Linked DNA regions of Catalinimonas alkaloidigena. The protein of the gene in region 1 interacts with the protein of each later gene in a pairwise test. Links are inferred from orthologs where the notes say so. Each region holds a gene or a part of one and is shown on either strand. Other genes may lie near its edges.

The links.
Region 2: the proteins of ruvA (region 1) and ruvC interact in binary tests that used the Escherichia coli proteins (3 or more experiments, as listed by UniProt). The link is inferred for Catalinimonas alkaloidigena from one-to-one orthologs.

Annotation. Positions count from the first base shown.
Region 1 is NZ_JAQFIL010000001.1:1,089,218-1,100,736, forward strand. What follows is about bases 1,836-4,706. They hold ruvA (Holliday junction branch migration protein RuvA), read right to left. Parts: upstream 3,661-4,706; coding sequence 3,010-3,660; downstream 1,836-3,009. Other genes in these bases: sov (T9SS outer membrane translocon Sov/SprA), read right to left, coding at 1,836-2,982; OKW21_RS04605 (hypothetical protein), read left to right, coding at 3,923-4,456; OKW21_RS04610 (tetratricopeptide repeat protein), read left to right, coding at 4,565-4,706. Also shown: more of sov, read right to left, coding at 1-1,835; more of OKW21_RS04610, read left to right, coding at 4,707-6,865; ATP-dependent chaperone ClpB, read right to left, coding at 6,922-9,534; OKW21_RS04620 (Hint domain-containing protein), read left to right, coding at 9,867-10,865; OKW21_RS04625 (EF-hand domain-containing protein), read right to left, coding at 10,951-11,505. UniProt on the Escherichia coli protein: The RuvA-RuvB-RuvC complex processes Holliday junction (HJ) DNA during genetic recombination and DNA repair.
Region 2 is NZ_JAQFIL010000001.1:6,069,825-6,081,246, reverse strand. The notes cover bases 6,017-8,790. They hold ruvC (crossover junction endodeoxyribonuclease RuvC), read right to left. Parts: upstream 7,811-8,790; coding sequence 7,223-7,810; downstream 6,017-7,222. Other genes in these bases: OKW21_RS24575 (glycosyltransferase), read left to right, coding at 8,171-8,790; OKW21_RS24585 (DUF3616 domain-containing protein), read right to left, coding at 6,124-7,218; OKW21_RS24590 (HAD family hydrolase), read right to left, coding at 6,017-6,058. In the rest of the region: OKW21_RS24620 (TonB family protein), read right to left, coding at 1-1,366; OKW21_RS24615 (hypothetical protein), read right to left, coding at 1,386-2,366; OKW21_RS24610 (BlaI/MecI/CopY family transcriptional regulator), read right to left, coding at 2,373-2,786; OKW21_RS24605 (energy transducer TonB), read right to left, coding at 2,843-3,514; OKW21_RS24600 (acyl-CoA desaturase), read right to left, coding at 3,688-4,446; OKW21_RS24595 (DUF4159 domain-containing protein), read right to left, coding at 4,546-5,217; more of OKW21_RS24590, read right to left, coding at 5,390-6,016; more of OKW21_RS24575, read left to right, coding at 8,791-9,199; OKW21_RS24570 (hypothetical protein), read left to right, coding at 9,221-9,478; OKW21_RS24565 (M16 family metallopeptidase), read left to right, coding at 9,490-10,773; OKW21_RS24560 (CheR family methyltransferase), read left to right, coding at 11,143-11,422.

The DNA.
Region 1 (11,519 bases):
GTCAAAGTCAACTTCAGAAGTAATTCCTCTGGTAATACCGCCCCAGTTGTCTTCCGGATTAGGGAGTTTCCCTTCGGGCGTCAGATTGGGGTTATAGTTATATGGCCCTCGTTCTTCAGGAAAGAATACCATATCAAACACAGGTAAGTTGAGATTGATTACCTCACGGTTCTGTTCAGGAAATATTTCCTGCGGAATAACGGGACGTTCATAATGATTGCCAATTTTATCTGGTATATTGGGTGGCTTTAAGTTTCCACTGTTTGCATAAAACGCGCTATTATCTACGACATACCAGGCAAGCTTTGCTCGTTTGTAACCTTCACCCAGATCATCATTAACAAAAAAACGTTCATCGTCAGTCGTTGGAGTAGCTGCCAATTGCCAGTTTTGCCATCCTCCCAGATTGAAAGGCGTATTGGTGTTCTCAAAATCGTCTATATAAGAAGTGCCATCGCCATCAACCACATTGGAAGTACCTGGGATCAACTGAGCAAACTCGGCATTTACCGTAATGCTGGAGGGCGCTTTGGTCTGAACGATAGGGAGCAGGTCTACCATTTTGGTCAGGAAGCGTGACTCCTTGCGGTAATTAAAGTCAAATCCATATTTGGTATTTTGGGTAGGCTCACTGCCAATGGCAACACGGGTAACTACCGGACGCTCATTGAGGTGAAGTACTGTCGCTCCCAGGTTAATGTCATCATTAAAGCGATAATCCAGGCGTGTACCCAGCAAGGTGCGTTGCTGAAAGTTAAACAGGTCGGCTTTCTCAAATTGTATCTGGATACGCTTCCCTGAACTCAATACACCTTCATTAATAATGGTTACTTTTCCTAAATTGTAATCAACGGTAAAGTCTACATTTTCTACTAGGGGAGTATTTCCAGCCAATACTTGTACTGAGCCCTCGGCGATATTAAAACCTGGCAGCATAATTTCATTGGCTGAGCCGGCTTGGAAACTTCCGGTAAGGAAGTACTTATTTTTTGTGGTAATCAGCTCGGCATCGGCTTTGGTAGTTTCATACAAAGCATCATAAACATACTTGTTTACCAAGTCTTCTTCCGGTGCCCCTTCACTGATCAATTCTTCCAGATGATTTCCAAATGGCTGAAGCACCGGGAAAATGACGATACCTAAGTCCGGGTTGATCGTGACACCTTCTACAAAGTCAAAGTTACCGTCGGGCTGGGTATCATTGTTTTGGTTGAGCTGGTCAAGGCCAAGCAGGCGTATCAGCGGTTCATTAGCGATCTCACCTTCCTGCAAGGCTGGGTTGTCAATACCGGTACGGTCGTCGCGATACACCACCCTGAACTGAAAGCCCAGAGGTTCTATCTGGGTAGCATTCAGCGAATAAATGTTCTTCATCATCAGGTCCCAGGTAGGCACTTCAGGATTGATCTTGCTGGGGCGCAGCAGTTTAAGGAAAATCACTTTATCGTCTCCCTGATTCTGATAGTCTTCTGTGAGTTCTCCTACTTTGTATCGCTGCCCCTGGTATGTGTATTCAAAAGAAACAGCCAATACTTCATCATTCTGCAACTTCCTGTTCAGAGAAATAAAACCCAGCTGGCTGTTAAAGGTATACTCTCGCTCAGTTAGTTTTCTAGCAGAAGTAATGATCTCAAAATCAGTGGCTTTTTGGAGGTTAAAATCTTCTGTAAGCGCTGTGTTCACCTGGTCAATATCTCTGGCGGCTGGAGAATTGATCAGGCTGTTGAATAGTTGGTTTGCGTTATTACGGGTTGGGCCGGGACCTTCAGCGGGTACAATATTAGAATTTTCGTCTCTATAAATAGTTTCACCTTCCGCCAGGTCCATAAAGGCTGCGATATTGCGTAGTGTTTCGGTATTGTTATTTCTGTTGAGCACATATACCTCAACCCTGGTTACATTAAGACCTGAAGTAATCTGGGGCAGGCGGCTGAGCCAGTTTTCGTAATTTTTTCTGAAGAAATGTCCCAGGAAGAAATGCCGGTTTTCATCGTAGTCAGAGGCTCTCAGTTCAAACTCCCTGTTTTGAGAGCCGCTTTCAATGGTGATGGCATCGGTCTGTCCACGCTGCACGGAAGCTACACTGGTAACAAACAGTTTTCCAAACTGAAGTTGAGTTTTCAGGCCAAACAGGCTTTGAGAGCCGGTAATAAGGCTATTGCTGACCGGTAAACTGACATTTCCCAGTTCTATTTTCTGGATGATTTCCTCTTCATAACCGGTATATTCTACCTTAACGTTGTTCTGAAAGTCAAAAGAGTTATTGTTATCAAAGTTGGCCGTAACTGCCAGCTTATCACCGATCTTACCTACTACGTTGAGGCTTATTTGCTGGTCAAATTCAAAATTACCGTTACGTTGCTGTCTCAGTGGTATTTGCGGGTTATCAATACGTTGAAAGCGGCCACCAAAATCCAGGGTTACAAAACCATTAGGACGAATATCTACGAAAGAGCCTCCGAAAAGCCGGTCAAAAATGGGCGTGGTATAGATGGGAGGGATTAGTCTTTTTCCACTTACTGCGCTTTCGCCATCCAGCCCGATAGAACGTGTTTTGAAGTAGTCTTTTTTAATCTGCTTGTTCTGATACTGAGAGTATTCATCAAAGCTCAGGTTTGTGGGAGCACGATAGTCCAGTCCATTGATTCTTTCATATAGAGAATAGTTAATGGTACTATCACCCACCTGAATGTCATAGTCTAGCTGTGCCGGTGTGCTAAGCTGGAAAGGAGAAGGTGTGGTGGGCGTAGCAAAAGGGTTCCCATAACGATCTTGCAAACGAAATGAAGGCTGTTTGCTCGGTTCATAGTCTACAATGGTAGAATCTGTCTGAACAGTATCCGCAGGAGGGTTAGTCTCCTGAGCCATAAGCTGACCGGAAAATAAGCACGAGAGGCCAATCAGGCACCAGAGTGAGTCCTTAAATATGCGTACACTTTCCTTGCTTCTGTGGACTAGCAGGAGTTTACGTAGGTTAATCAAGGTTTGCTTATGATTGATTTTTATTTACTAAGTGGTTTTTAGCGCTAGCTTAATCAATTCTTCCAGGCGAATTTCTGCTTCAGAGGTACCCGAATCTCCAGCTGGTAGGCTGCGTTGTTTTTTTTGCCATTCACTAAGCGCCTTGTCTATGCTTTTCTCAGCTGCTGAGCGGCTTACACCAAGCGTTATCAAAGCTGATAACGCTTCGCTTTTTACAGTATTGTATCTCCCTGAAATTGTAGTAGATCCTTGTCCTCCGGAAGATGTAATTAATTGTTCTTTTTTGACTTTATCCTGAAGCTCAAGTACAAGTCTCTGTGCCGTTTTTGCTCCTATTCCCTTCACGCGTTGAATTGTTTTTACTTCGCCTTCGGCAATTGCTATTTTTAATTCTTCTACCTGCATAGAAGATAGCAGCATTAATGCCAAACTTGGCCCAACTCCGGATATTGAAAGAAGATCAAGAAATAGTCTCTTTTCTTCCTCCCTGGCGAAGCCGAATAAGATTTGAGCATCTTCTCTTACATGTAAATAGGTATATAATTTGAATTTAGATTGACGCTCAAGGGCATCAAAAGTATTAAGTGATATTTTGATTTCATACCCTATGCCCTGCACATCCAGAACCACAAAGGTGGGGTCTTTGTATGTAATATTTCCCTCAATGTATGCAAACATAAATGTAGTTTAGGTAGTTGGATTGGGTTTCCGCAATAATAAGAATTTTTCGTAGTCACTTATGATAATACAGTTGCTTTTTGTCTCTTGTATCTAAGATATTTGAATGCTGAACGCATCAATGAATCTATAAAATTGTTATGCGCACATTGACTGGCAAGCCTACGCAGCCATTTATATCGGTAGAAAGCAGTTTGGCGATTAGCTAAACTGGAGAAAAATCATATAGTTCACTTTTCAATAAAAGAAATCAATCATCAATATGAAAAAAAAGCTTGTAATGATTGGCCTGCCGCTAATCGTGTTAATATTACTTATCTATTATTTTCTGGGAGGCTTCAATCAGGTTGAAATTCAGAGAGTGACTGTAGATGATTATTATTTTACAGGCCATCTTTATCGTGGGCCTTACCAAGAAGAAGAGCTAAAATCTCAATTTTTTCAAATGCATGAATATGTTGAAACAGGAACCCTTAACGGTATTGTGGGTGTGCTTAACTATGACATTGAAAATCTTTCTGAAGACAGTATTCAACAATTCATAGGAGTCATTTTGGATGAAAAAACTCAGCAGATCCCTACAGGCCTGGAACAAGATACGGTTTTCGCAAACGAAGCCTTGCGAGCTGTGATCAGAGCGCATCCTATTGTAATGCCAAATCCGGATCAGGTCGTGGATATGATCAGGTCGCAGGCAAGGGATAGAGGAATTTCACTTAAAGAATTTTCTATAGAACAATATGTTGGGGAACAGGAAATTTGGGTAGATATCCCCCTGGATATAACACTGAACTGAAAAAGTTTTGCTTAACTTTCTAATAATCAGTGTGGAACATTTGAAGATTGATGGATAAGTTCGTACGTTTAATATGTACTTATAGCTAAGCGTTGCGCAAAGATTTACATGAAGAGTAGTAGACCATATCGTGAGATTTTGAGTGTACGTAAGGGGGGCTTTTTTTTCCTTTTGTTTTTTATGCTCACTGGTCAGCTGCATGCCCAGCTTGACAGTCTGAACCGTGTTTATGAACAAGCCAATAGTCTTGAAGAGCAAGCAGACGCGCTTAATAACATATTTTATTTTTTTGAATATACCCAGCCCGATACTGCGAAATACCTGGCACAGCAGGCGCTTTCGCTTGCTCAAAAAGCACAATACCAAAAAGGGATTGCTAACGCATACCTACACCTGGCGGAGTATTACTGTCATAACAACTACTACGTATTCGATAGCGTAGATTTCTATCTAAATAAGAGTGTAGCGATTTATCGCACTCATCAGGATTCTGTGGGTATGGCTAACGCTTACTACAGTGTTGGAAATAGTTGTTATCAAAATGATAATTTCATTTTAGCCATGGAGTACTGTCAGACCTCAGCTGATTTGTATGAGGCAATAGGCGATAAGCTTAAACTGGCTCATGTTTTATCGCTTCTCTGCGATATACATAACTATATGGGAGAAAATGAGCTGGCTACCCAGAAATGTGTTCGCTCCCTGACCATATACGATGAGCTGGGTATTGAAGAGCATAAGCCAGCACTCCTGAATACCATGGGCAGTATCAATTATGACTTACGTGCATTTGAAAGAGCACGTGAGTATTTATTGCTTTCAATGGAGTTGTCCCGTAAATACAACAAAGATTATGAGTTATCCTCGGCTTATATCAGTATGGGAGAAGTACTCCGTGAAACAGAAGACTACGAAGGCGCGCTGGACTTTTTCAGAAAAGCGCTTGCCTTAGACCGTTCCAATGAAGACGACAGAGGCATGAGCTATGCCTATTACAACATAGGTAGAACAAGAATATTACAGCAGGAAAACGAGAGGGCCATCAGCCTGCTGGAAGGCGCGCTTGATTTAGCAGAAGATTTTGATGATTTGATGCTTCAGACCAAAGCGACGCTGGAATTAGGCAGGGCCTATATGAGCCTTAATCAGCTTGACAAAGCTTTTGAGTATCTAAACCGCAGCCTTGGTCATGCCAAGAAAATAGGTGCCAGTCCGATTCTTAAAGATTGCTATCTGAACATTGCAAACTATTACAGCCGGGTGGGTAATCTGGAGCAGGCGATGGTCAACTTCAAATTTTACGATCTGGAGCAGCAACGGCTTTATGAGTATGAAAGCGCCAAGAGGATAGCAGAGATTGAAACAGTATATGAAACGGATAAGAAAACGGCCCAGATAGAACAGTATCAGAAAGAAAAGGAAATTCAGGAATTGCAGGCCAATGAAAGGAAAATGGTTAACTATGGCCTGATTATCGGTATTATCCTCTTTGGCGTCATGGGAATGGTGCTTTACAGTAAATACAATCTCAAAAATAAAGCAAACCTTGAACTGGAAAGGCAAAAAGAAGCGATCAATGTTCAGAAAGTAAAAATTGAAAAGCAAAGAGATGAGATTGTCAACAAGAGTAAGCTTCTGGAAGAGAGTAAACAGGATATTACAGACAGCATCATGTATGCTAAGCGTATACAACTTTCTTTACTCCCCGAGAAAAATCAGCTAAAACACCTCTTCCCTGATTCCATGGTTTTCTTTCGCCCAAAAGACATTGTAAGTGGCGATTTCTACTGGATACACGAAATAGGGGACAAGGTTATCGTAGCAGTACTGGATTGTACCGGGCACGGTGTACCGGGAGCTTTCATGACAGTTTTATCAAACTCAATTTTGAATGAGCTTATCCTTGAAAATTGTGTAAACAGCCCTAACGTGATTCTGTCAGTAATGGACACCAAGATCAGAGAGGCGCTGCATCAGCACCAGGGGCATGAAGAAGCTACCAGTGATGGCCTGGATATGTCGGTATGCATTATAGATAGAAAAACACTGGAAATTAGTTATAGCGGTGCACAGATGCCAATCTATGTTACTCAGCAGGGAAAGTTAATTCAGTTGGATCCCAATCGTTATTCACTTGGAGGGTCGTTTTACTCAGACAAAAACTTTTCTAACCAGTGTATCAAATTGAATCGCAATGATATGATATACATGGCTACCGATGGCTTTCAGGATCAGTTTGGTGGGCCTAAGGACAAAAAATTCATGCGCAGAAACTTTATGGCTTTGCTGGAGAATATACAGGAAGAGCCGGTTACCTCACAAATTGCCTTGATTACAGAAGCTTTCGAAGTTTGGAAAGGAGATCAGGTCCAAACCGATGATGTACTAGTGATAGGATTAAGAATATAAAATAAAAAAAGGTGCGGATTGTGATCCGCACCTTTTCGTCTCAGTTACAACCTAATCTAGATTTTAACCTCATCAAGGTTAATAAAATTAATATTTTTGTTTCCATCAAGTTCAATCCCCACGACCGCATCCTTGTCAATCTTCCCTGAAAGAATATCTTTAGAAAGCTTGTTCAGTACCTCTCTCTGAATCACTCGCTTCAGAGGACGGGCTCCAAACTGAGGGTCAAAGCCAAGGTCTCCCAGGTAGCGCAGTACTTCATCGGTAGCTTCCAGCTTGATACCATTCTCTTCCAGGCGATGCTGAATAAGTTTAAACTGTATGTCCACAATCTTCCGCATATCCTTTTTAGACAATGGACGGAACATGATGGTCTCGTCTATACGATTGAGGAACTCAGGGCGCACTGATTTTTTCAGCATTTCATAAACTTCCAACTTGGTTTCTTCAACCACCTCATCTTCATTGCTTTCATTTATATTCATGAAGCGCTCCTGTATCAATCCGGAGCCAATATTGGTCGTCATGATGATGATGGTGTTTTTGAAGTTGGCTACCCTTCCTTTGTTGTCAGTAAGGCGTCCATCGTCCAGCACCTGAAGCAGGATGTTAAATACATCAGGATGTGCTTTCTCAATCTCATCCAGCAGGATTACTGAATAAGGTTTGCGCCTTACCGCTTCAGTCAACTGTCCCCCTTCATCATAACCTACATATCCGGGAGGGGCGCCGATAAGTCTACTCACCGCATGTCGCTCCTGATATTCCGACATGTCAATTCTCACCATATTGTTCTCATCGTCAAAGAGAAATTCAGCCAGTGCTTTGGCAAGCTCAGTTTTACCTACCCCGGTAGTTCCAAGAAAGATAAACGAGCCGATTGGTCGCTTAGGGTCCTGCAAACCGGCACGGCTTCTACGTACCGCATCAGATAATGCTTCAATGGCTTCTGCCTGTCCCGCTACGCGCCTGCCTAGCTCTTCTTCCAGATAAAGCAGCTTCTCTCTTTCGCTTTGCAGCATTTTGGAAACAGGAATTCCTGTCCATTTGGCTACCACATCGGCAATGTCTTCGGCATCCACTTCTTCTTTCAGTAACGAACTGCCGCTTTGCATTTCTGTAAGCTGTTTCTGCAGTTCCTGCAGTTTGCTTTCGCTCTCTCCGATTTTTCCGTAACGGATTTCAGCCACTCTACCGTAGTCACCACTACGCTCAGCCTGTTCAGCTTCTACTTTCAGGTGGTCAATCGCTTCTTTCTGCTCGCGAATGCCTTTGATCACTGCTTTTTCATTTTCCCACTTGGCTTTCAGGTCGTTTCTCCTCTCAGAAAGCTCAGAGATGTCTTTGTTAAGCTGTGTTTCTTTTTCTTTGTCTTTTTCACGGCGGATAGCCTCACGCTCAATTTCCAGCTGCATTATCCGTCGGTTCAGTTCATCCAGTTCTTCCGGCAAAGAGTCAATCTCAATGCGGAGCTTGGAAGCCGCCTCATCCATCAGGTCAATGGCTTTATCCGGTAAAAAGCGATCAGAAATGTAACGGTTAGAGAGCTCTACCGCAGCGATTACCGCATCATCTTTAATCCGTACCCCGTGGTGAAGTTCATAACGATCTTTGATACCTCTCAGGATGGAGATTGAATCCGGTAAATCAGGTTCGTTTACCATGACAGCCTGGAAGCGCCTTTCCAGTGCTTTATCTTTCTCCACATACTTTTGGTATTCTTTCAGAGTAGTAGCTCCGATAGCATGGAGTTCACCTCTGGCCAGCGCTGGCTTCAACAGGTTAGCCGCGTCCATAGCGCCTTCCCCACCGCCTCCGGCACCGATCAGCGTATGGATCTCATCAATGAAGAGGATAATCTCACCATCAGAATCAGTAACCTCTTTGATGACTGACTTCAGCCTTTCTTCAAATTCACCTTTGTATTTGGCTCCGGCCACCAGCAATCCCATATCCAAAGCGATGATGGTTTTGGTCTTGAGGTTTTCAGGCACGTCACCATCCACAATACGCTGAGCCATACCCTCCACGATGGCGGTTTTACCAACGCCCGGCTCCCCGAGCAATATGGGGTTATTTTTAGTACGACGGGCAAGAATCTGCAATACCCGACGGATTTCGTCATCTCTACCGATCACAGGGTCTATTTTTCCGGCTTTGGCCAGTTGGTTCAGGTTTTTAGAATACCTTTCCAGAGACTTGTACTTAGCTTCGGCATTCTGGTCAGTTACTCTGTCGTTTCCTCTAAGTTCTTTGATGGCGAGTTTCAGCTCCTTTTCAGCAAATCCCTGCTGCTTCATCAGCTTGGCAGTTTTATCATTACCTGCCAGGACACCTAGTATCATATGCTCAATGGTGATAAACTCATCACCAAACTCTTTCAGATGAGATTCAGCTTTCCTCAGCGCGGCGGCAGCATCATTGGATAAATACGGCTGCTGGCCACTTACTTTAGGATAAGCGTTAATGATATCATCTAAGCCCTGCTCAATGGCATTTCTGTTTACACTCAACTTATTGAGCACGAAGGAGATGATATTCTCATCGGACTGGAGCACTGCTTTCAGCAAATGGGCTGGCTCAATTGCCTGCTGGTTATTGCTTCCGGCAATCTCAGTAGCTTTTTGCAGTGCTTCCTGTGCTTTTATAGTATAATTATTAAAGTTCATAGGGCTAATGCGATTTTGATTTTCTTTACTACTATAAGATGAATCAAATCTGAAACCAAGTGCAAAATCGGAAATTTTTCAGACATAATGTCACAAAAATCCAAATTTATGGTAAAAATAGTGACAATATGTCTTGTTAAAATGAAATTAGCGCCTGTTTCTGGATAGCACAATTATCAGGTGAGTTAAAATAATAGTAATAAAATTGCGCATTTATTAAATGATTCAGCATAATATTCTATTAATAATTGAAAATAAGTTATAATAATTCGTTATTTGCCAATTATAAAGTAATTATGATTGATCAGGAACAAAAATCTCACACACGACTTATGAAAAGGACTTTTTACCCTTTATTTATCGCCGCGCTAATGTTTTGCAGCATGACGAACTTACTGGCGCAGGATTCTCCTCGTGGCATGACCAAAGAGGAATATGAATTAGCAATAACCGCCACAGTAGAAGATCTGGACAATGATACTTATGTCAAAGTAGGTTCAGGTGACTATGTACTGGATCGTTATGAAATGAAACCTCCTTATTTTATCACCGGAGATAGTGGAGTGAAGAAAAGGTTAGATGTATATAAACTCATTGACCGTGCAAGCATGGGAGAATTGGGTTTAGTAGTGTTCTTTACCAATACCGAAGCGAATGAAACGTTTAACCTGGTTATCCCTAATATGGCTACTACAGGTGATGTCTGGAATATGTACTTTGATGATATCCACCAGCATGATCGTGAGGAAGGCGATGTGGCGCTCAAAATGTCTTATGTACTCTCTAAAGAAGTAGCATACCTGATGCAGAAAAGCAGTGGAGTAGACATGAGTGTTATGGATCAGGAAAACTCAGATTATGATTTTTGCTTTGCCGCTGATGCATTGGTGAGTATGGCAGATGGATCTGCTAAAACTATAGAAATGGTAAATCCCGGAGATCAGGTTTTGGCATATGAAAACGGACAGTTTTCTCCGGTGACAGTAGAAGCTGTTAATGTACATCGCAAGCAGTCAATCGCGCTGTCAAAAGCTATTTTGTTTCCACTGGAAAATATCACAGCTTCAGCAGCTGACCTGGCTGCTACCGAAGAAATGACTGAGCTAGTAGCTACTGCAAATCATCCGGTGATGACCGAAAGTGGCGTAAAAGCATTGGGAGACTTACAGTCAGGAGATGTACTGTATAAATATAATGCTCAGACTCAATCCAGCAGAGCTTATCAGGTGCATTTTATTACCAACCAGTACGCTTCTGTGCGTGAAGTCTATAGCCTGGAGGTAGCAGGTGAAAGCTATCTGGTTAGCGAAATGGTAGTAATGGAAAAATAATAAATATCATATTTCTCATGATCATAAAAATACCTTGTCTGTTGTTTGGACAAGGTATTTTCTTTTGAAGAAAACTAATAACTATCTAAAAGCCTGAATCATACCAATCGGCGTATTCTTCAGCCTGAACAAGGCCATCTCCATCGGTATCCCAGGTAGAGAAGGTGCCTTTCGCAAATTCTTTTTCACTAAGCTGCTCATCCCCGTCAGAATCCCACTCGTCAAAATAATCGCTTTCGGCTAAGGAAGATGTAATTTCCTCTTTGGAAAGATTTCCATCACTATTTTGGTCCCATTCTTCCATCAGGTTTTCTACTTTAAAATCGTATCCGCTGAAGTAGGAGTTGACAGCGGCATCCCATTCCTCATTACTGATATTCCCATCTTCATTCTCATCTATCATAGCTGCATAGCTCTGATAAAACTCATTCTCACTGATATATTGATCCCCATCCTGATTCCAATTGTCAAAATAGGGTGAGTTGGTAAAAGCATTATCAAACTCATTATTGTCAAGTAATTCGTCCTGATTGGAATCCCAATCCTGAAAAGCAGTGCCTTCATTGTTGGAACTGTTGCAGGCAGAAAAACCTAACATCATGATAAATCCTAATGCAAAAAATACTATGTGGTGTCTCATAAAATATAATTCTT
Region 2 (11,422 bases), 5.0 Mb from region 1 along the record:
CTATGCCTTTGAGGGTTTGAAACTCTGAAAGCTCGCCATATTCATTGACGACAAACTGTACAAATACTTTGCCCTCTATGCCCATACGACGAGCCTGAGCAGGATATTTCAGGTTCTGGCCAATGTGCTGATAAAACTCTTTGATGCCTCCTTCCGGCTCCGGCTGGTTTTCTACCACTGTATATATTCCATCAGGATCGGGAAGCGTTGCCAGTTTTTCTCTCAGAGCATCTCGGCGGGAAAATAGTGTTTCAACTTTTCTATAAGTAGAAAGGGAAGCCGTTTCTTCCCATAACTCTAATTCAAAAGTCTTTGGGTTAATAGTTTCTCCCCTTTCTTTAAACAATTTCGCCTTTTCATTACGTACTGATGAATAATCATCAAAATATTCTAAAGTCAGCGTATTTATCTGACCTTCTATCTGCTGAAGTTGCGCCTGCACATCTTCATAAGTTGTAGCAATGGCTTCCTGCTCTAACTCTTCTTCTGTCTGGCAGGAGAAGGTGAAAAATACCGCCAGAAATAAAGGGATTACCAGTAGTAGTTTATATCGTGGTGTTTGTTGATTCTTTAAATGCATCATTTTGATTCGTTTTAAAGTTCTTGATTTATAAAAGTGGTTCACTAGTGACAATTGTAGTCCGTCAAACAGCTTGCGGGTTAGGAGTTTCGCGTAGCTACCGGGATTTTGATGTTCAATAGCAGTAGCATCGGCAGCAAATTCGTGTACATCTATCAACGCTCTTTCATAGAGATATACCAGCGGATGAAACCAGAAGAATATCTTGAGTACTGCCATATAAAATACATCATAACTATGTTTCTGCTGTATATGCGCCTCTTCGTGGGCGATAATCTGCGCGGCTTCTTTCTGCGTTAACTTCTGCGTGTTATCCCAGAACAAGAAACTGAAGCAGGAAGAGGTGGGGAGTTTGCCCTCAGTATAGATCAGCCGGTATTTCTTACGAGGCATGCTCTGATTTTTTCTCACTGTTATGATCAGTTGGCTGCTTTGCTTTATAAAAAGGGTTAGAGTAAGTAAGACGCCAAAGCCATACAACAAGAGCAGGGCATTTTGCCAGTTGAGTAGTTTTTCCAGCATACTGGTTTCGGCTTGGGTTTCTGTTAGAAGAGCGGGGTTGAGCAAAATGAAATTCTGGTAATTGCCTGCTACTTTTCCTACGCTCTCAGATACCAAAATAGGGATCTCCAGCAGCGGTAGCACAAGTGACAGTAGAGAAGTAGCCAGGAGGTAAAAACGATTATATTGATGGCTGGGCTGGTCGTGCAGCACCATTATATAAAAGAGATAGAATACCCCCAGGCAAATGCTGCTTTCCAGCAAATAGATTAGCAGATGATTCATATCGGTATGATTTAGTATTTCAAAAAGTTTTAGTTGCCGGGTACAGGTCTGACATGCTCAGTGTTAAGTTCCCTTCCTCATTAAATGCGAAGTGAAAGTCCATGCTTACCCGGGTATTTACTTTTTTGCCATTTATTACGCCTGACTTCCAGCGTACTTTTGGATCATTCAGTGCTTTGACGATCAGGCCATCCAGTTTATAGGCTTCTTCCAGCTCACTTTCCCGGGTGCTGAAGCCTTCAATGATCTGCGGAGAGTCAGCTTTTCCGCCAATGGTAAATTCTGCCTTCACTAGTCCTTCCATGCTGTAGAAGTTGAAGTAGACGAGTTTATCTTCCAGAAACTTTCTGATGACCTCATGAAAATAGGCCATACCTCTTTTAGGAATTGGAGGGGTATCTACTTCTCTCAGGCCATAGGTTTTGCTGTCATGCGTAAGCTCATCTTCATACATGCTGAGGTAGTTGGTAGTATCTTTAAAAATACCCACTCTCAAGTCTCTGAAGTCAGCTTTTCCCTCAGGAAAGACATAGTGAACCAGGTTCTTATTTGAAAACGCTTTTTCCTTCATAGCTCTGTCCTTTATCCAGTCCCAGTACTGGGGATGACGGACTATGCTAAATCCCCTGCCATCATCTTCCATGAGCCTTTCATCTACCAAAGCCAGTGCCTCCTGATTTTCTGCTTTTTGTGAGATCAATATGGTATTCATGGAATAGTCATCTATGTAATAGTGACGGTTCACATCATCCACTTCAAAAAAATAGTAAAAGCTGTACCGGTGCATTGTATCTTCTTTTACCAGTTCTTCCATCCGCTGCTTGAGCTTATCAGGCAGCAGATCATAATCCGGAAAGCCTGTGCTGGGAAATTTCTCAGGAGCCACTGAGGCATGCTTTGTCTTTGGTTGGCTATCCTCGTCAAACATCGGTAGGACCAAAAGTGCCAGCAGCAAGGCGATGGGTATGATAATGATCGGTTTTTCCTGAATCCAACGCATAGGCTTTTAATTTTTTTCAGCCTCCTCATCGTTTTCTTCCTTGATATCCTGCTCCACATACTTCATCATTTCCTCAAATTCGTGGATGTCCATATCGTTTTCCCGGGCGAAGAAAGAGACTAGCTTATGGAATGAGCCTCCAAAATAGCTACCCACAAAATTTTTGAGGAAGTAACTGCTATACTCCTTTTTACTGATCAGCGGGTAGTATTCATGGGTTTTGCCATAAGCTTTATAAGCGACAAAGCCTTTTTTTTCCAGTATCCGCACAATGGTGGATACTGTATTGTAGGCGGGCTTGGGCTTAGGCATCTCTTCCAGTATATCTTTGACAAATCCTTTTTTGAGTTGCCAGAGAATCTGCATCACTTGTTCTTCGGCCTTTGTTAATTCTTTTACAGAGGGTTTGGGTTCTTTCATAATGCATTAATTCATATCGTAGGCCCACTCAGCGAGTTAGCCTACAAGCTATTTTTTTATTGGAGACTAAATACAATGGGCATACTCATCTGTACCCTTACGGCCCGACCCCGCTGCTTTCCGGGTTTCCATTTGGGCGCGTTGGCCAGCACACGTAAAGCTTCCTGATCACATTCAGGGCTTATGCCTTTGAGTACTTTAAGATTGGTAAGAGAGCCGTCGGTATTGACAACGAACTGTACATACACTTTACCTTCTGTTCCATTGCGGATCGCCTTTTTCGGATAATTCAGGTTTTTGCTTAGATACTGGTAGAAGGATTGCATACCACCGGCGGGAGTAGGCTCTTCTTCTACGAAAATAAAAGGCGTATCATCCGGTTTTTCATCGGGAATGTCTTCAGGTACATACTCTGCAATAGCAGTGGATTGATCAATATCTATGTCAAGCATAAAATCCATGTCTACTTCAGGCTCTTCATCATCAGGTATTGCCTTGATCTCGGGTAATACAGCAGGAGGTTTGGGAGGTTGATGTACAGTTACAGGCATGTCTTTGACTTCATCAAAAACAGTTTCCTGACTGCCAAAATTTACAATAGGGCCTCTGTCGTACGATTTCCATTCAAAGGCCAGTGTAATAATTGCCAGGCTCACTACTAAGCCGATGCTAAAGTGTAGCCCTCGTTTGCTTTCAAGGTTAAAGGTGCGGTTTTTCTTGTTTTCCATAGCTAAGCAGTGTTTGATGATATAAACTAATGTAAAACTAATTTTTTAGTTTATCAACTAATTTATTAGTTGTTTTGAAGAAACTTTCTTTCTTGGCTTACTCTTAAATACCAGAAAGACATAAAAAAACCGCCTTCTGCTGAGCAAAAGGCGGCTATACGGAGTAAGAAAGGCTAGGCTTTCTTAAGTTTCTTTATTTTGATAATCTGTAATTTTTCCAGCATCTTGATCACGGGATAGCTGGGGTCAATCTCAAACCATTTAGCAGCGAAGTCCAGACGCTTGGGCAGACGGTGGTGGTTGTTTTGGAATAATTCTCCCAACATCAGGAAGTCAAACACTAATGTGTTCTTTGACTTATCACGGTTATCATAGTTACTGTAGCCGTACATGTGCCCACACCAGTTTACAATAGCTCCGTGAATGGGTCCCATCAGGTAATGAATAGGTAATAATCCATACATGAGCCAGTGAGTTCCGGGCAACTGAGCAATTGAGATAGCCCAAATATAAAACAAGCTGTAAGCTACGCCCCATGCAGTACGTACCATCCAGTTATCGGCAACTTTTTCAAAAGAATCCCACTCGGGCAAATCTTTAGCAAATCTTGGTTCAGGCTCTACCTCGTGGTTTACATAACCATTGTAGATGTCTTTGGTCTTCCACATCATATCAAATAGGTTTTCGCTGTGATGAGGAGAGTGAGGGTCATGCTCGGTATCACTGTAGGCATGGTGCATACGGTGAAGTATGGCATAAGCCCGGGGACTCAGGTAAGATGAACCCTGCCACATCCAGGTGAATATGAAGAAGAAACGCTCCCAGAAGCGATTCATCGTAAACAGCTTATGTGCTGCATAACGATGTAGGAAGAAAGTCTGGCAAAACAAAGAGAAATACCAGTGGGCAATAAAGAATGCAATAATAATCACTGAGTTGAGAATTTAATATGGATAATACTTTGTGAATAAATGTTTTATTGACGTTAAAGTTCAAACAGCACAACTAATATAAATAAAAGTTTAAATAATTTAGCTCTCCTGAGTGAAAGCAAAAGAAATGATGTTGGCTCCCATTTTGAGGGCCTGCTGTCTCACTTCTTCAGGGTCGTTGTGTATGCGCTGGTCTTCCCATCCATTTCCCAGATCACTTTCGAAGGTGTAAAAGCATACGAGGCGTCCTTCATAAATCAGACCAAAACCTTGGGAAGCATTACCGTCATGCTCGTGAATTTTTGGCAGACCTTTAGAAAAGTTGAATTTTTGGTTATATATGCTATGATCATCAGGTAACTCTACAAATTCCAGTTCAGGAAACACCTTTTTCATCTCTATCCTCACAAATTCATCTAAACCGTAGTTATCATCAATATGAAGAAACCCTCCTGAGATAAGGTATTTTCGGAGATTCTCAGCTTCTTCATCTGAAAATACGACATTGCCGTGACCGGTCATGTAGATGTAAGGGTATAAAAACAGCTCAGGGCTGCCTACTTCCACCACTTCTTCTTCCGGAGCAATTTGCGTGTTGATAGATTCATTACAAAACTTGATGAGATTTGGCAAGGCCGTTTTGTTAGCATACCAATCTCCTCCACCATTGTATTTAAGCTTGGCTATTTTGATTCCACCATTTTGTGCATACAGGCTGGTAATGCTCAAGAAACTGATGAATACCAAAAGAATAGGTGCTTTAAAGTTCATGTACATGAAATTAAGTAAAAAACCAGCTCTTCAAAAAGCTGGTTACTGTTCTTTTATTAAGAGATATTAAGGCCAGTTGGTTCAAAACATAGCAGATAATTCTACAACTAAGTATGAAAAAGTTCTATCTGTGTAGGTTAAAAACCCTATAAGCCCTTTAGCGCTGAACATGCTATAACTTTAGCTCCGCGTATAGCTTTTCTACAGTCAGTCCCATAAAATCATCTACCACATAGTCGGCTTCTCCTGCTTCCAGTTCTTCCCGGCTATGCGTGGTAGCTACAGCAATAACTTTCATGCCGGCGTTTTTACCTGCCTGAATTCCAAGTATAGCATCTTCAAACACAATGCATTGTTCTGGCTTCATATCCAGTTTTTTGGCGGCTGTCAGATATACCTCAGGATCAGGCTTGCCTTTGTTTACCATTGTGTCATCTATGATGGTAGAAAAAAAGAGACGCAGGCCGGTGTTTTCCATGGTAAAATCAACATTGGGAGGCGGAGCAGAGGTAGCTACAGCACGAGGTACGTTTCGTACTTTGAGCTCTTCCAGAAACTCAGGAAGCCCATCGGTAGCCTTGATGTGGGGGCGATACATATCCCGATACACTTTCTCTTTTTCTTCTCCAAGGTCTCGCAACTTCTGTTTTGACAGGTCCTTACCCATGATTTTAGTAAGGATTTCCTCCATGGTTCGCCCATTGACCTTTTGTTTGTACTCTTCTTCAGTCATGGATATATTATGCTCTTCAAAGAATTGAAGCCATGACTTGAGGTGAAACTGGTGGTTATCAACGATGACACCATCCATATCAAATATAATGGCGAGATTACTATTCATAAATTTTTTTGTTTTACTCTTTCTTCGTGGTTATTAATAATTTATAGCCTGAAAATAGACTGACTTTACGACTTATACTCAAATACGTCAGCGTAAGCATCACTGTTACCTACCATACGTTCATCGGCAGGAGCATCATACACAACCATAATATTGTGGTCTTCGGTAAGTGTGACTCCTTCGGCTTTGTCTTTGCCGTAGGGAGTTTCATGTCCCATGGCGATATTAAATATTCTTTCTATACCGTCTCGGTGGGTAATACTTTCTTTGGCATCATCAGGACCGTTTTTCATACGGTAGAGTGCTATGGTGCCATCACAATCCATAGTGGGCCCTGCCAATATCAGCAGATCATTGTCAGCATATGCCAGTTCACGGATGCCCATGCCTCTCAGATGAACAAAATGTTTGCGGTATCTATTTCCGTGTTTGCCGATTTTTTTCAGTTTTAGCTTCTTTCCTTTCTTTTTCTCTTTGACCGCAACTTCCAGGATGATAGCATAACCTCGGAGTACGGGGCCACGAAGTCCCAACATAATACGACCTTTGTGTACTGCGATGCCTTCTATGTCCAGACCATTGTCTTTTCCGGGCAGATGCATAAAGGGAGAGATGTGCTTATCATTGCGCAGCGCTTTGCTCAGCTTACTTTGCTTTTTCCCGGCCTTTACTTTGGCAGCAGTCAGCATTTTTTTTGGATCTTCAGGATGCGGACATTCTTTAAACAGCTCATGCTCTCCTGTTTTTTTGTTCAAGACTACAGGAATACGTGCGAGGGTATAGCGATTTGGGTCGTTTTTTATCTTTTTTAAGGCTTTTACCTGTTTGGAGAGAGATTCATCTTTTTCCGGTTTGTCCCGCTTCAAGCTGTGTGATCCTACTAACCAAAGATAGTGATCAGCATAAGCAATACCTTCAATATCAATTTCATCCTCACCTCCCGGTAAGTGGATAAAGTCACTCATTAGGTAACGGATGTGATTTCCGTACCCCTTATCATTGATGGTGAGCCTTTCCAGTCCCAGCCCTTCGTCAAAGGCCAGCCAAAGGTTACTCCCGGTGCGGGCTACTGTAGAAAGTTCGCTTCTGATTTCACAATCAGCGAAATTACTTTCTTCGTCAAACTGAAGAAGAATTTTCTCATGCTTAGGTTTATTCATATTCTTATCCTTTAACACGCTCAGGGTTATCTGCTACAAAAGCCTTCCAGCTTTTGGCTTGTCTTACCGGAGTGGCTTTTTGGTAGTGATGACAGAGTGCTACCGCAAGAGCGTCGGTAGCATCCAGGAGTTGTTGTTCGGCAGAAGGTTGCTCAGGAAATTTCAGCAGACTTTGCAACATATGTGCTACCTGTTCTTTAGAAGCATTACCATTGCCGGTGACCGATTGCTTGACTTTCTTGGGAGCATATTCCACGATAGGGATCTGGCAGCTCAGTGCAGCAGCCATAGCTACCCCCTGTGCCCGGCCTAACTTGAGCATAGACTGTACATTTTTACCATAAAAGGGAGCTTCTAAAGCTACCTCGTCTGGAGAGTACTCATTGATAAGGCCAAGCACGCGCTCAAATATTTTTTTTAGCTTTAGTTCGTGCTGCTTGTATTTGGTAAGCCGAATAACCCCGTATTGTAAGAGTTCGATCTGCTTATGCTTCTTGTGGTCAACACGGATACTCAATATGCCATAGCCCATCACCTGAGTGCCAGGGTCAATTCCTAGAATTATCTTCTCCTGCAAATCTGTCTGTTGCATTTTACCAATTAACTGTTTACGCAGAACCAGGGCAAGATACAATCCATATGTTTACAAACCAATGCTGAGCCGTGTACAGTCTTATGGGGTTGAAGCTCAGGAACAAGCTATGGGGCAGATAAAATTGTATGTTATGAGTAATTAATTTGACATAAATACAAAGTGAGAATAAAAAGTAGTATTGAAATGGGTTAAGTTTTTTCCCTGCCATACCTTTGATCATATAAGTATCTGCCCATGCTGATAGTCCTGTTATGCTTTTTGTCCTTCATCTATATTTGTCTTACAATCAGTTTATGGTACTACTGGCAACAAATACCATTCTTTACAACACAGGCTGGCTTCAGGAGTCATCAAAAGGTGAGTATCATTATACCTATTCGTAACGAAGCACAAAATATTATTTCTTTGCTGGAAGATATCAACCAACAATGCTGGCTGAATGATACTGTATTTACTAAAGATCAATTGGAGGTGATTGTAGTAGATGATTATTCAGTGGATAAGTCTGTGGAATTAGTCAGGTCATTTAACAATACTCATTTTGATTTGTGTTTATGCCAACTGGACTTACCTAAGGATTTTGAAGGTTCGCATAAGAAGCTGGCAATTAGTCAGGCTGTGGCAAAGGCTAAAGGAGAAATCATAATAACCACAGATGGAGACTGCCGGGTTGGCAAGTATTGGATAGCTACAATATTACAGTTTTTTCAGGCTCGGGATGCAGTGATGGTATCCGGACCGGTGACCTTTACAGTAACGAAGTCATTTTTCGAAAAATTGCAAAGAATAGAGTTTGCCAGCCTGATTGGTGCCGGAGCAGCGAGTCTGAAAGCTGGGCAGCCCAACATGTGTAATGGTGCCAACCTGTCTTTTATCAAAAAAGCTTTTGTAGAAGTAGGAGGGTACAGCGATAGTATGCATATCCCTTCGGGAGATGATGAGTTTTTGATGCAAAAGATTCATAGAAAATTTACCGGACAAACCTTTTTTTTAAAAAGCAAGGATGCGGTGGTTCGTACTGGGACACAAAGAAGTTTGAAGAACTTTTATCATCAGCGTAAGCGTTGGGCAGGAAAATGGAAACTACATAAACGGGTGTCCACAGCTTTGCTGGCAATATTTATTTTTACTTTTCATGCCTTACTAATCACTGCTCTGATTCTGAGCATAAGCGGGTATTTTTCCTGGCCAATAATACTGACAGTACTTTTAATAAAAGGAATAGCAGAGTTTGTCTTCTTAAAAGCAGTGTTGCATGATATGAACGAAAAACTGTCGGTGCCTAACTTTTTTGCCTTGCAGTTAATTTATTCTCTATATGCTGTTTTCTTTGGGATAGTCGCTAACTTTGGCGGTTATCAATGGAAAGAAAGACAATACAATTAGTTTCTGAAAAAATAATATTCTATGACGGACATAGAGTTTGATGTATTGGATGAACTTTATTTTGTAATTGGTTTCAATCAACTGCAGCAAGAGTTAGATATAGGAGAAGATACGTTAAAGGAAACCCTGCGTGCACTGCTCAATAAGGGTTGGATTAAGTGTTTTCTAAGTGTTGGAGGAGAAGCGGTTCAGGGCGAAATAGATTTTGATAACAAGTATAAAAAATATTATTACCTGGCCAGTAAAACAGGCTTGCTGGCACATAATGGGAGAATGTAAAGAAAGACTATATGACATTAGACAGAAGAGTGGCACCACCTGCCAGGCCTATCAGGCATATTGACTTTTTGGAAGCAGAGACTACCCAACTTTCCAATGGTATCCCGGTTCATATGATCAGATCAGGCAAGCAGCCAGTAGTAGGTTTAGAGTTAATATTCAGGCACGGAGGTATCAGGCATGAGCAAAAGAATGGCGTAGCTTTTTTTACCAATAAGATGTTGGCTGAGGGAACGGAGCAAAATAATTCAGTCACCATTTCCAATGAAATAGATAAGTACGGAGCGTTTCTACAACTTTCTCCTGGCCTGGATTATTCGTCGGTTGATATGTACATGTTGACCAGACATACCCAGCCGCTGCTGAATACGCTCAGAGAATTGATTACGGAATCCGTATTTCCTGAAGATGAATTCCAAAAGTTAAAGACGATACAGCTACAGCATTTAAAATTGCATAATAAAAAATCAAATGCGTTGGCTTCCAAAAAATTTAAGGCGGCACTCTTCGGAGCTCAACATCCGTATGGTCGGACTTTGCAGGAAGAAGACATCCCTTCAATTACATCAAATGAGCTGAAGGCTTTTTTTCAGCACCAACTGAAGAATCAATTGGAGATCATCATTTCCGGTGACGTAAACACAGAGGTACTTCAGGCAGTAGAACAATATTTTGGTGGTTTGCCCTTGGTAGCAAGCTCCCCTTCTGAAGATGATCTACCCGAAGCAGTACTTACGCAAAAAAAGAGAACCGTTATTGAGCGAGCAGAAAACCTGCAATCATCCATCCGGATGGGTTGCCCTATGCTTACAAAAAATCACCCTGACTATAATAAGATGAAAATCTTGAATACAATACTAGGAGGCTATTTCGGCTCAAGGCTGATGCGTAATATTCGTGAAGATAAAGGGTTTACATACGGTATCAATTCCGGGCTGATTACGCTGCGCGATGCGGGGTATTTTGTAATAGGTACTGAGGTAAAAAAAGAGTTTACAGCGCAGGTTATTGAAGAAATTTATAGAGAAATGGCTCATTTACGAGATGTGCCCTTAGGCAATACGGAGCTAAATACCGTAAAAAACTACATGGCTGGAAGATTAATGGCATCTGTTGACACGCCTTTTGCTTTGGCTGAAAAATTCAAAAATATCCATCTTTATGGACTCACCTATAATTTCTACAAAAGCTATCTGAATACCATCAATACCATTGATGCAGCTAGTTTACAGGAAATGGCTAAGAAGTACCTGGTAGAAGAAAATATGGTAGAAGTCATTGTTGGCGCTTATTAACAATACTTTTTTAGTCATACTCAAAAAGTCGTCACGGTGAAAAGAGGTGTGCGACTTTTTTTTTGTCGTCGCATTATTTTTAAAGACGTTCACTTCTTTAGTACTTCATATTCTTGTAAAGAAATTTGTTTGTACTGGCATTTCTCCAGCAATCCGGGGCTTGATGTTCATAACATTACATAGCCTTTCTGTCTCCTTATAGCTCTCCTGCTAAAGCTTCTGTGATTTTAGCTTATTTTGCAATGCTATGTAAAAATAGCCACAGCCGGAAAGGCGGTAATCGTTATAATAATTCAGGATAAGAATATGCTCGATAGTCAGAGAATTATACCTAGTATAGGAGGAGTAAACAGAACTTTTAATAGCAAAATGCAGGAAATAGAGATTGCCGATATAAGACGTATCACTGAAATAGTCAAAAACTGCCATGGTTATGATTTTACCGATTACGCGATGTCATCCTTTAAGAGGAGGATACAACGTATTCTGGAACTGCATAAATTTTCTTCTGTAGAACAATTGATCAAGAAAATTGAGACTGACCCTGTCTTCTTTGAGACTTTTCTAGCTGAAATTACCGTGAATGTGACAGAAATGTTTCGTGACCCCTCTTTCTGGAGAGAAATACGAGATCATATCATCCCTAACA